Regions from separate parts of the Yersinia fenwicki genome, predicted to be linked through region 1. Evidence: predicted binding sites of a transcription regulator. Region 1 holds the regulator's gene; the other holds the start of a gene.

Region 1 (3,880 bases):
AACTAAAAAGTCGGCACCCTCTCCGGTCAATAACTGCAAGATATACACTGTAGTGATGGTTCTAAAGATGACTGACCAGCCATAGTTTTTGCGTTGAACCAGATAGGCGACCAGTGTGATGAGCAACATGATGCTCAGCGTAGTCCCTTCCGGCATTTGAAAATGCAGTAGGGCCGCTGCAAGTAACAACCCAATCAGAGTACCTAGAGCTCGGTGGTGAATCCGAATTTTAGTGGCGTTATAGCCGTTCTGCGTCACCAGCATGATGGTGAGTAAAATCCAATAAGGTTTAGGCAGATGGATCAGACTACCGACATAACTACCTGCTGCCAGCGTCACGCCCATGCGGCCTGCATCACGCAATGCACTGGATTTAAATGATAAATAGCTGACAAGTGCGGGCCAGAATGGTTGAGGTAGTTGGTTGCACATCAAATCGCGTTCATATTGCGGGCGCTGGTCACTCAGAATCTGGATAATGTGGCTGATATGGTAATAGCAGAATTGTGCCACCGGATTATCTGGATGTTGCTGGGCAACTTCTTCCAGCTCGACCAGAGCATCACCGGCACTGAAATGAGTCTTCGCGCGGTGGTGATAGAGAATATTATCGGCGATGGTGCGCATTTGTGTTGAGATAATCTGCATATTACGCTCAAGGATGGCCTCTATCGAACTTTGCTCTATCAGTTCTTCCGCCTTTTCTGACTGATTCATCGCCGCAGTGATATGTTCCTGCAAATCAAGCGCCATCTGGAAGAGAATCAGTAGCCGCTTTTGCTCTTTTTGGGTGGCATTGTGTAGCAGGTTAAACTGTTGATAAAGTTGGTTAATTTTATCCATAATGCCTTGCTGTCTATCCAGCAGGGCTTGCATCATCTTTTCCGCTTTCTGGCGCTGACGGAGCAAAGAGTACGCAGCATCGCAATAATCGGCCAACAGATGGTAAAGCTGACTCAGTGGTTCGCGGATGGGTTGGTCTTTACATAACCGAAACCATAGCCAGGTAAATACCCCGTACCAGAGGGTCCCCACAGCACACATCAATGGTGCTTGCCAAATAGGCGCACGACCTACCATGCTGAGACTGAAAATCGCGGCGATCAATGCGGCTGGGAGCAGCCGGCCATTGAGCTGGCTGATGGCACCACTTACCCCCAACATTAATGCGAGACCAAGCATCACTACCGGCAATGGGATATCCCACAGCAGTAATTGTTGAGTCAGAAAACTACTGAAAGTAAAGAGCGTTCCGCCGACAATCAGCCGCCGGAAGAAATATTGATGGGGAGTATCGAGCGAAGCAATATTACAACAGGCCGGTATCAGAGAGAACATCAACCCCAGCCGCAATTCACCAAAGGCAAATCCCAACGCCGCCGGTAAGCAGAGAACCAGTGTTTGGCGGAGCGCATAATTAACTTCAGGATGATAAATAAGCCGTTGCCATTTCATATAGGCCCAGAAATTTATTAATTACACAAAATAATACCCTAAATAATTCGAGTTGCAGGAAGGCGGCAATTGAGCAAATTCCCAAGAGTCTACTTACTGTAAGCTCAACAACCAGTAAGTGACTGGGGTGACAAATCGATCTGGAACCGATTTGAACACTGTTTGCAGCGGCCTCGAAGAGGCGAGGCCCATGGACGGGCCGAGTAATGAAAGCAACCAACACACATGCAGCTTGAAGTATAACGGGTATAAATGAAGAAAACCGGTGCCGAGGTAGCGGCACCGGTTTATAGGGAATTAACGAGTGCCGTAAACGACAATCGTTTTACCGTGTGCGGAGATCAGATTTTGATCTTCCAGCATTTTTAGTATCCGCCCCACAGTTTCGCGGGAGCAGCCAACTATTTGACCAATTTCCTGGCGAGTAATCTTTATCTGCATCCCATCTGGGTGGGTCATGGCATCAGGTTGTTTTGCCAGATTAAGCAGCGTTTGTGCAATGCGTCCAGTCACATCAAGGAAAGCAAGGTTACCCACTTTCTCAGATGTTATCTGTAAGCGATTCGCCATTTGTGAAGACAGGCGCATCAAGATATCTGGATTGACCTGAATTAACTGGCGGAATTTTTTGTAAGAAATTTCAGCCACTTCACAGGCAGTTTTTGCTCTGACCCAGGCACTACGTTCTTGGCCTTCTTCAAATAATCCAAGTTCGCCGATGAAATCTCCCTGATTTAGATAGGAGAGAATCATCTCTTTACCTTCTTCATCTTTGATAAGCACCGCAACGGAGCCTTTCACGATGTAGTAAAGCGTTTCGGCCTTTTCACCTTGGTGAATTAGCGTACTCTTCGATGGATATTTGTGGATATGGCAATGAGACAGGAACCATTCGAGAGTCGGGTCTGTTTGTGGCTTGCCGAGAACCATTCGCTGTTATCCTCTGTTGTTATCGCTGCCTAACTTAACAGGGCTCAGAGTTCCCTGTACGGCGTGCTTATAAAATACACTTTCTCTTAGCATATTAATTTGCTCAACTGCCGAAAGGTATAGCCAAGATACGTACCGGATAGAAACCCTTCACTGAGTATTGAGAAGCTACCCTATTTAATTCTAAAAACAATACTTTCGGTTCTGTTTGTAGCACAGGATGAGGCTAGTGTCTTGTGTTGTATCGCTTCAGCATGATGAACATCGGGTTACATTGCCAGTTTGTAAATGAAAGCGTAGTCTGAATCGGAAAATTTAACCGGGAGCAAGAGTTATGCAGGCACGTGTAAAGTGGGTTGAAGGGCTAACATTTTTAGGTGAGTCCGCTTCAGGTCATCAAATTTTAATGGATGGGAATGCTGGAGACAAAGCGCCAAGTCCGATGGAAATGTTGTTAATGTCGGCCGGTGGCTGTAGTGCAATTGATGTCGTTTCTATCTTACAGAAAGGGCGTAACGATGTGCGCGATTGCGAAGTGACGTTAACGTCCCAGCGCCGGGAAGAAGCTCCGCGCCTGTTTACGCAAATTAACCTGCATTTTATTGTCAGTGGCAAAGGCCTGACGGATAAAATCGTTGAGCGCGCGGTTGAACTCTCGGCCGAGAAGTATTGCTCGGTTTCTTTAATGTTGGGGAAAGCGGCGACCATTACCCATAGTTTTGAAATCCGTGACATCGCGTAATTAACCCCTTCGTATTTGAAGCTGCAGGGTTGTTAGCTGCACTCGCTCACCCGAATCACTTACTTATGTAAGCTCATCGGGATGAGTTCGCTTGCCGCCTACCTGCAGCCCCAACTACTTTGGGTTGGGATAGCGTCAAATTATTTTTTCTTTCCAGCAATTGCTTTACTGCGGCTTCAAGGACGAAGGATTAACCGATTTTTTTACCTTCCAGCAATTGCTGCACCAACGGTGCCATAATCAGCTCCATTGCCAGCCCCATCTTCCCGCCGGGTACGACCAATGTATTGATATTGGAAATAAACGACCCTTGCAACATTGCGAGCAAGTAGGGGAAATCGATTTGATCCAAACCTCTGAAATGAATGACGACAAAACTTTCATCCAGTGACGGAATGGCTTTGGCGGCAAACGGATTTGAGGTATCAACCGTCGGAACACGTTGGAAGTTAATATGGGTGCGTGAGAACTGTGGCGTAATGTAATTAATGTAGTCGTCCATAGATCGCACCACCGAATCCATGACCGCTTCACGGGAATGGCCGCGCTCGCCGGTATCACGGACTAATTTCTGAATCCACTCCAGGTTGACTATCGGTACCACGCCGACCAGCAAGTCGACATGTTTTGCGACATCATGATGTTCGGTCACGACCCCGCCGTGCAGACCTTCATAAAACAGCACATCAGTGGGTTCCGGCAACGCCTCCCAAGGGGTGAATGTGCCTGGGATCTGGTTATAGGGCACGGCTT
Region 2 (3,880 bases), 590 kb from region 1:
TCAGCGGCAAAAAATTCGCAGTGAAATCCGTGAGCGTCGGCGTCTTTTGACTCCTGAGCAACAACAACAATCTGCCAATCTGGCCGCGAAACAAATCGCTTCCCACGATAAAATTCAGCAAGCTACTACTATTGCACTATTTCTCTCTTTCGATGGTGAGTTAGATACGGCCCCTGTTATCGAATTACTGTGGCAGCAGAAAAAACAGATTTATCTGCCGGTACTTCATCCTTTCTGCTCCGGCCATTTGTTGTTTCTCCACTATCGTCCTGATAGCCAGCTCATTCGTAATCGCCTGAACATTCTGGAGCCTCAATTAGATGTGCGCGATGTCTTGCCATTGAAACGACTGGATGTAGTGATAACGCCGCTGGTGGCGTTTGATGAAGATGGACAACGTTTAGGTATGGGGGGCGGATTCTATGACCGTACGTTGCAAAACTGGCAGCAGAGTGGCCCCTATCCTATTGGTTTAGCTCATGATTGTCAGCAGGTAGAGCACTTACCGAGTGAACATTGGGATGTGCCGTTACCAGAGATTGTGACACCGACAAAGGTGTGGCGGTGGTGAGAAGGCCTACGCAACGGTATAAAAAATAACAAAAAACCCAGCATCAGCAGATACCGGGTTGTCAGTTACTATCCACGCTACCAATACAATAAATATTAGTACAATAGGCGCGAGCGGATAGTCCCCGGAATCGCTTTCATTGCCTGTAAGGCTTTTTCTGCGTTTTCCGCATCATCAGTCTCAACGTCGATAACGACATAACCAATATCAGCGCTGGTTTGCAAATACTGTGCGGCAATGTTGACGTTCTGCTCAGCAAAGATTTTGTTGATGCTAGTCAGGATGCCTGGGCGGTTCTCATGGATATGCAGCAGGCGGCGAGTGTTATCACCGTGAGCTGGCAGAGAAACTTCCGGGAAGTTAACCGCAGACAGCGTAGAGCCGTTGTCGGAATACTTCGCCAGTTTACCAGCGACTTCATCACCGATATTTTCCTGCGCTTCTTGGGTTGAACCACCAATATGCGGGGTCAATAGCACATTATCAAACTCGCATAATGGTGAATTGAACGGGTCTTTATTGGACGCTGGTTCTTCAGGGAAAACATCGATTGCCGCCCCCGCCAAATGATTGCTTGCCAGCGCATCACAAAGTGCTGGGATATCAACCACCGTTCCGCGTGAGGCATTGATCAACATCGCGCCCGGTTTCATCAGAGCCAACTGCTCAGAGCCAATCATATTTTTGGTGGAGTGGTTCTCTGGCACATGCAAGCTAATCACATCACTCATATTCAGCAAGTCAGACAGATGACGTACCTGCTGTGCATTCCCCAGCGACAGTTTATTTTCAATGTCATAGAAGAATACTTTCATGCCGACACTTTCAGCCAAAATACCTAACTGAGTCCCGATATGGCCATAGCCGATAATGCCCAGTTTTTTACCGCGGGCTTCATAGGAACCGACTGCTAGTTTGTTCCACTCGCCACGGTGCGCTTTGGCATTGGCGGATGGTATACCGCGAAACATCAGCAATAACTCGCCCAGTACCATTTCGGCTACCGAACGGGTATTGGAGAAAGGTGCATTGAATACCGGCACACCACGTTTAGTCGCCGCTTTTAAATCAACCTGATTGGTACCGATACAGAAACAACCTACTGCAACCAACTTTTCTGCGGCTGCAAAGACTTCTTCGGACAGATGCGTGCGCGATCGAATGCCGATGAAGTGGGCATCACGAATAGATTCTTTCAGTGATTCGGTGTCTAAGGCACCTTTATGATATTCAATATTGCTATAACCGGCTGCACGCAGATTATCAACCGTGCTCTGGTGCACCCCTTCCACTAACAGAAACTTAATTCTGTCTTTCTCCAGTGATACTTTTGCCATGTCCCCGACCCTATTTTCAGACTTCAGATGTGGCTGCCGATATCGAATGAATCCGGTCAGCACCCAGTCAACATAACAAATATTTCGCCGGCAGCAATACAAACGATTGCCTGGCTATCAGCATAACAAACAGTGAAAATGTTAATTTACGGAATAAAAAACCAGCAGAAAGTGAGTTAATGGCAGGTTAAGAAAATGAAATGAGAAAATGTGATATATATCACTAAATTTAACCATTTTAAGAAAAGATATTTAAAAGCAAAAATTATCAGGATGAAGCAACCAAACCTCATCCTGAATACAGATTAGCTGATCACTTGAGTTCTACGGTTTTAACACCATCAGCAGTGCCAATTAGTGCAACATCAGCACCTCGATTGGCAAATAACCCCACAGTGACAACACCGGCAATATTATTAATTTTATTTTCAAGCGCAATGGCATCCAAAATAGTCAGATTATGGACATCCAAAATAACATTGCCGTTATCAGTCAAAACATTCTGGCGATATTCAGGTAATCCGCCTAATTTCACCAGTTCGCGAGCGACATAAGAACGCGCCATCGGGATAACCTCGACCGGCAGCGGAAATTTACCCAGCACATCAACCTGCTTGGAAGCATCGGCAATACAGATAAATTTACGTGCAATGGCCGCAATGATTTTCTCGCGGGTCAGAGCCGCGCCGCCGCCTTTAATCATCTGCATTTGGCCGTTAATTTCATCAGCTCCATCGACATAAATGTCCAACTCGTCGACTTCGTTGCAATCAAACACCTGAATGCCATAACTTTTCAGTTTAGCGGTAGAGGCATCAGAGCTAGAGACAGCTCCCTCGATCTGGCCTTTGATGGAAGCGAGAGCATCGATAAAATGTGCCGCAGTTGAGCCAGTACCGACCCCAACGATAGTGCCAGGTTTGACATACTGTAATGCTGCCCAGCCCACTGCTTTTTTAAGTTCATCCTGAGTCATGGTAAGTTCACGCCTTGATGTGAAAGAAAACCTGACGTCATTATAGAGCATATAAGTGATAAAACGTCGCAATAAAGCCAACTCATGTGATGGTTAATTTTAGCTGGATCACAGTCATGTTGGTTTATTTGTGGCGAGCCCTATGGCATTCCAACGTAGATAAATGATCAAAATGTGGCATAGTGCGGTATTAACTTAATATTTGGAGAGATGACTCCGATGAAACGCCCAGACTACCGTACGCTACAAGCGCTGGACGCGGTGATCCGTGAACGCGGCTTTGAACGCGCTGCACAAAAACTTTGCATCACCCAATCGGCGGTATCTCAACGCATTAAGCAGTTGGAGAATCTGTTCGGTCAACCACTGTTGGTGCGCACTGTGCCCCCCCGGCCAACGGAGCAAGGGCAGAAATTACTCGCCTTGCTGCATCAAGTCGAATTGCTGGAAGAAGAGTGGCTCGGCAATGATAACGGTGGTGATACACCGCTGCTACTATCATTGGCAGTCAACGCCGACAGCCTGGCAACCTGGCTCCTGCCAGCATTAAAACCGGTATTGGCAGACTCGCCTATCCGGCTGAATTTACAAGTCGAAGATGAAACCCGAACTCAAGAACGGTTACGCCGTGGCGAAGTGGTGGGTGCGGTCAGTATCCAGCCGCAACCGCTGCCAAGTTGCCTGGTCGATCAGCTCGGCGCACTGGATTACCTGTTTGTTGCCTCAAAACCCTTTGCAGAACGTTATTTCCCCAATGGGGTGACCCGCTCGGCATTGCTGAAAGCACCTGCGGTCGCCTTTGACCATCTGGATGATATGCATCAGGCGTTTTTACAGCAGAATTTCGATTTGTCGCCGGGCAGCGTGCCCTGCCACATCGTTAACTCATCAGAAGCGTTTGTACAGTTGGCAAGACAAGGCACCACCTGCTGTATGATCCCGCATCTGCAAATTGAAAAAGAGTTAGCATCCGGTGAGTTGATTAATCTGACGCCG

Evidence for each region. Region 1 encodes CRP, which controls carbon source genes, mostly activating them, when cyclic AMP is high. Its sites were predicted from a motif close to ATGTGANNNNNNTCACAT; they were not measured.
Region 2: a site for CRP is predicted at 2,117-2,134, ahead of serA (phosphoglycerate dehydrogenase). Genes of this name have one in related genera too.

Annotation. Positions count from the first base shown of each region.
Region 1 is NZ_CP170755.1:269,215-273,094, forward strand. It holds gene ACF3VQ_RS01080 (YccS/YhfK family putative transporter) at 1-1,455, opposite strand, end outside; gene crp (cAMP-activated global transcriptional regulator CRP) at 1,753-2,385, opposite strand; gene ACF3VQ_RS01090 (OsmC family protein) at 2,720-3,127, shown strand; gene ACF3VQ_RS01095 (phosphoribulokinase) at 3,318-3,880, opposite strand, start outside.
Region 2 is NZ_CP170755.1:861,085-864,964, reverse strand. It holds gene ACF3VQ_RS03945 (5-formyltetrahydrofolate cyclo-ligase) at 1-571, shown strand, start outside; gene serA (phosphoglycerate dehydrogenase) at 667-1,908, opposite strand; gene rpiA (ribose-5-phosphate isomerase RpiA) at 2,222-2,884, opposite strand; gene ACF3VQ_RS03930 (LysR family transcriptional regulator ArgP) at 3,104-3,880, shown strand, end outside.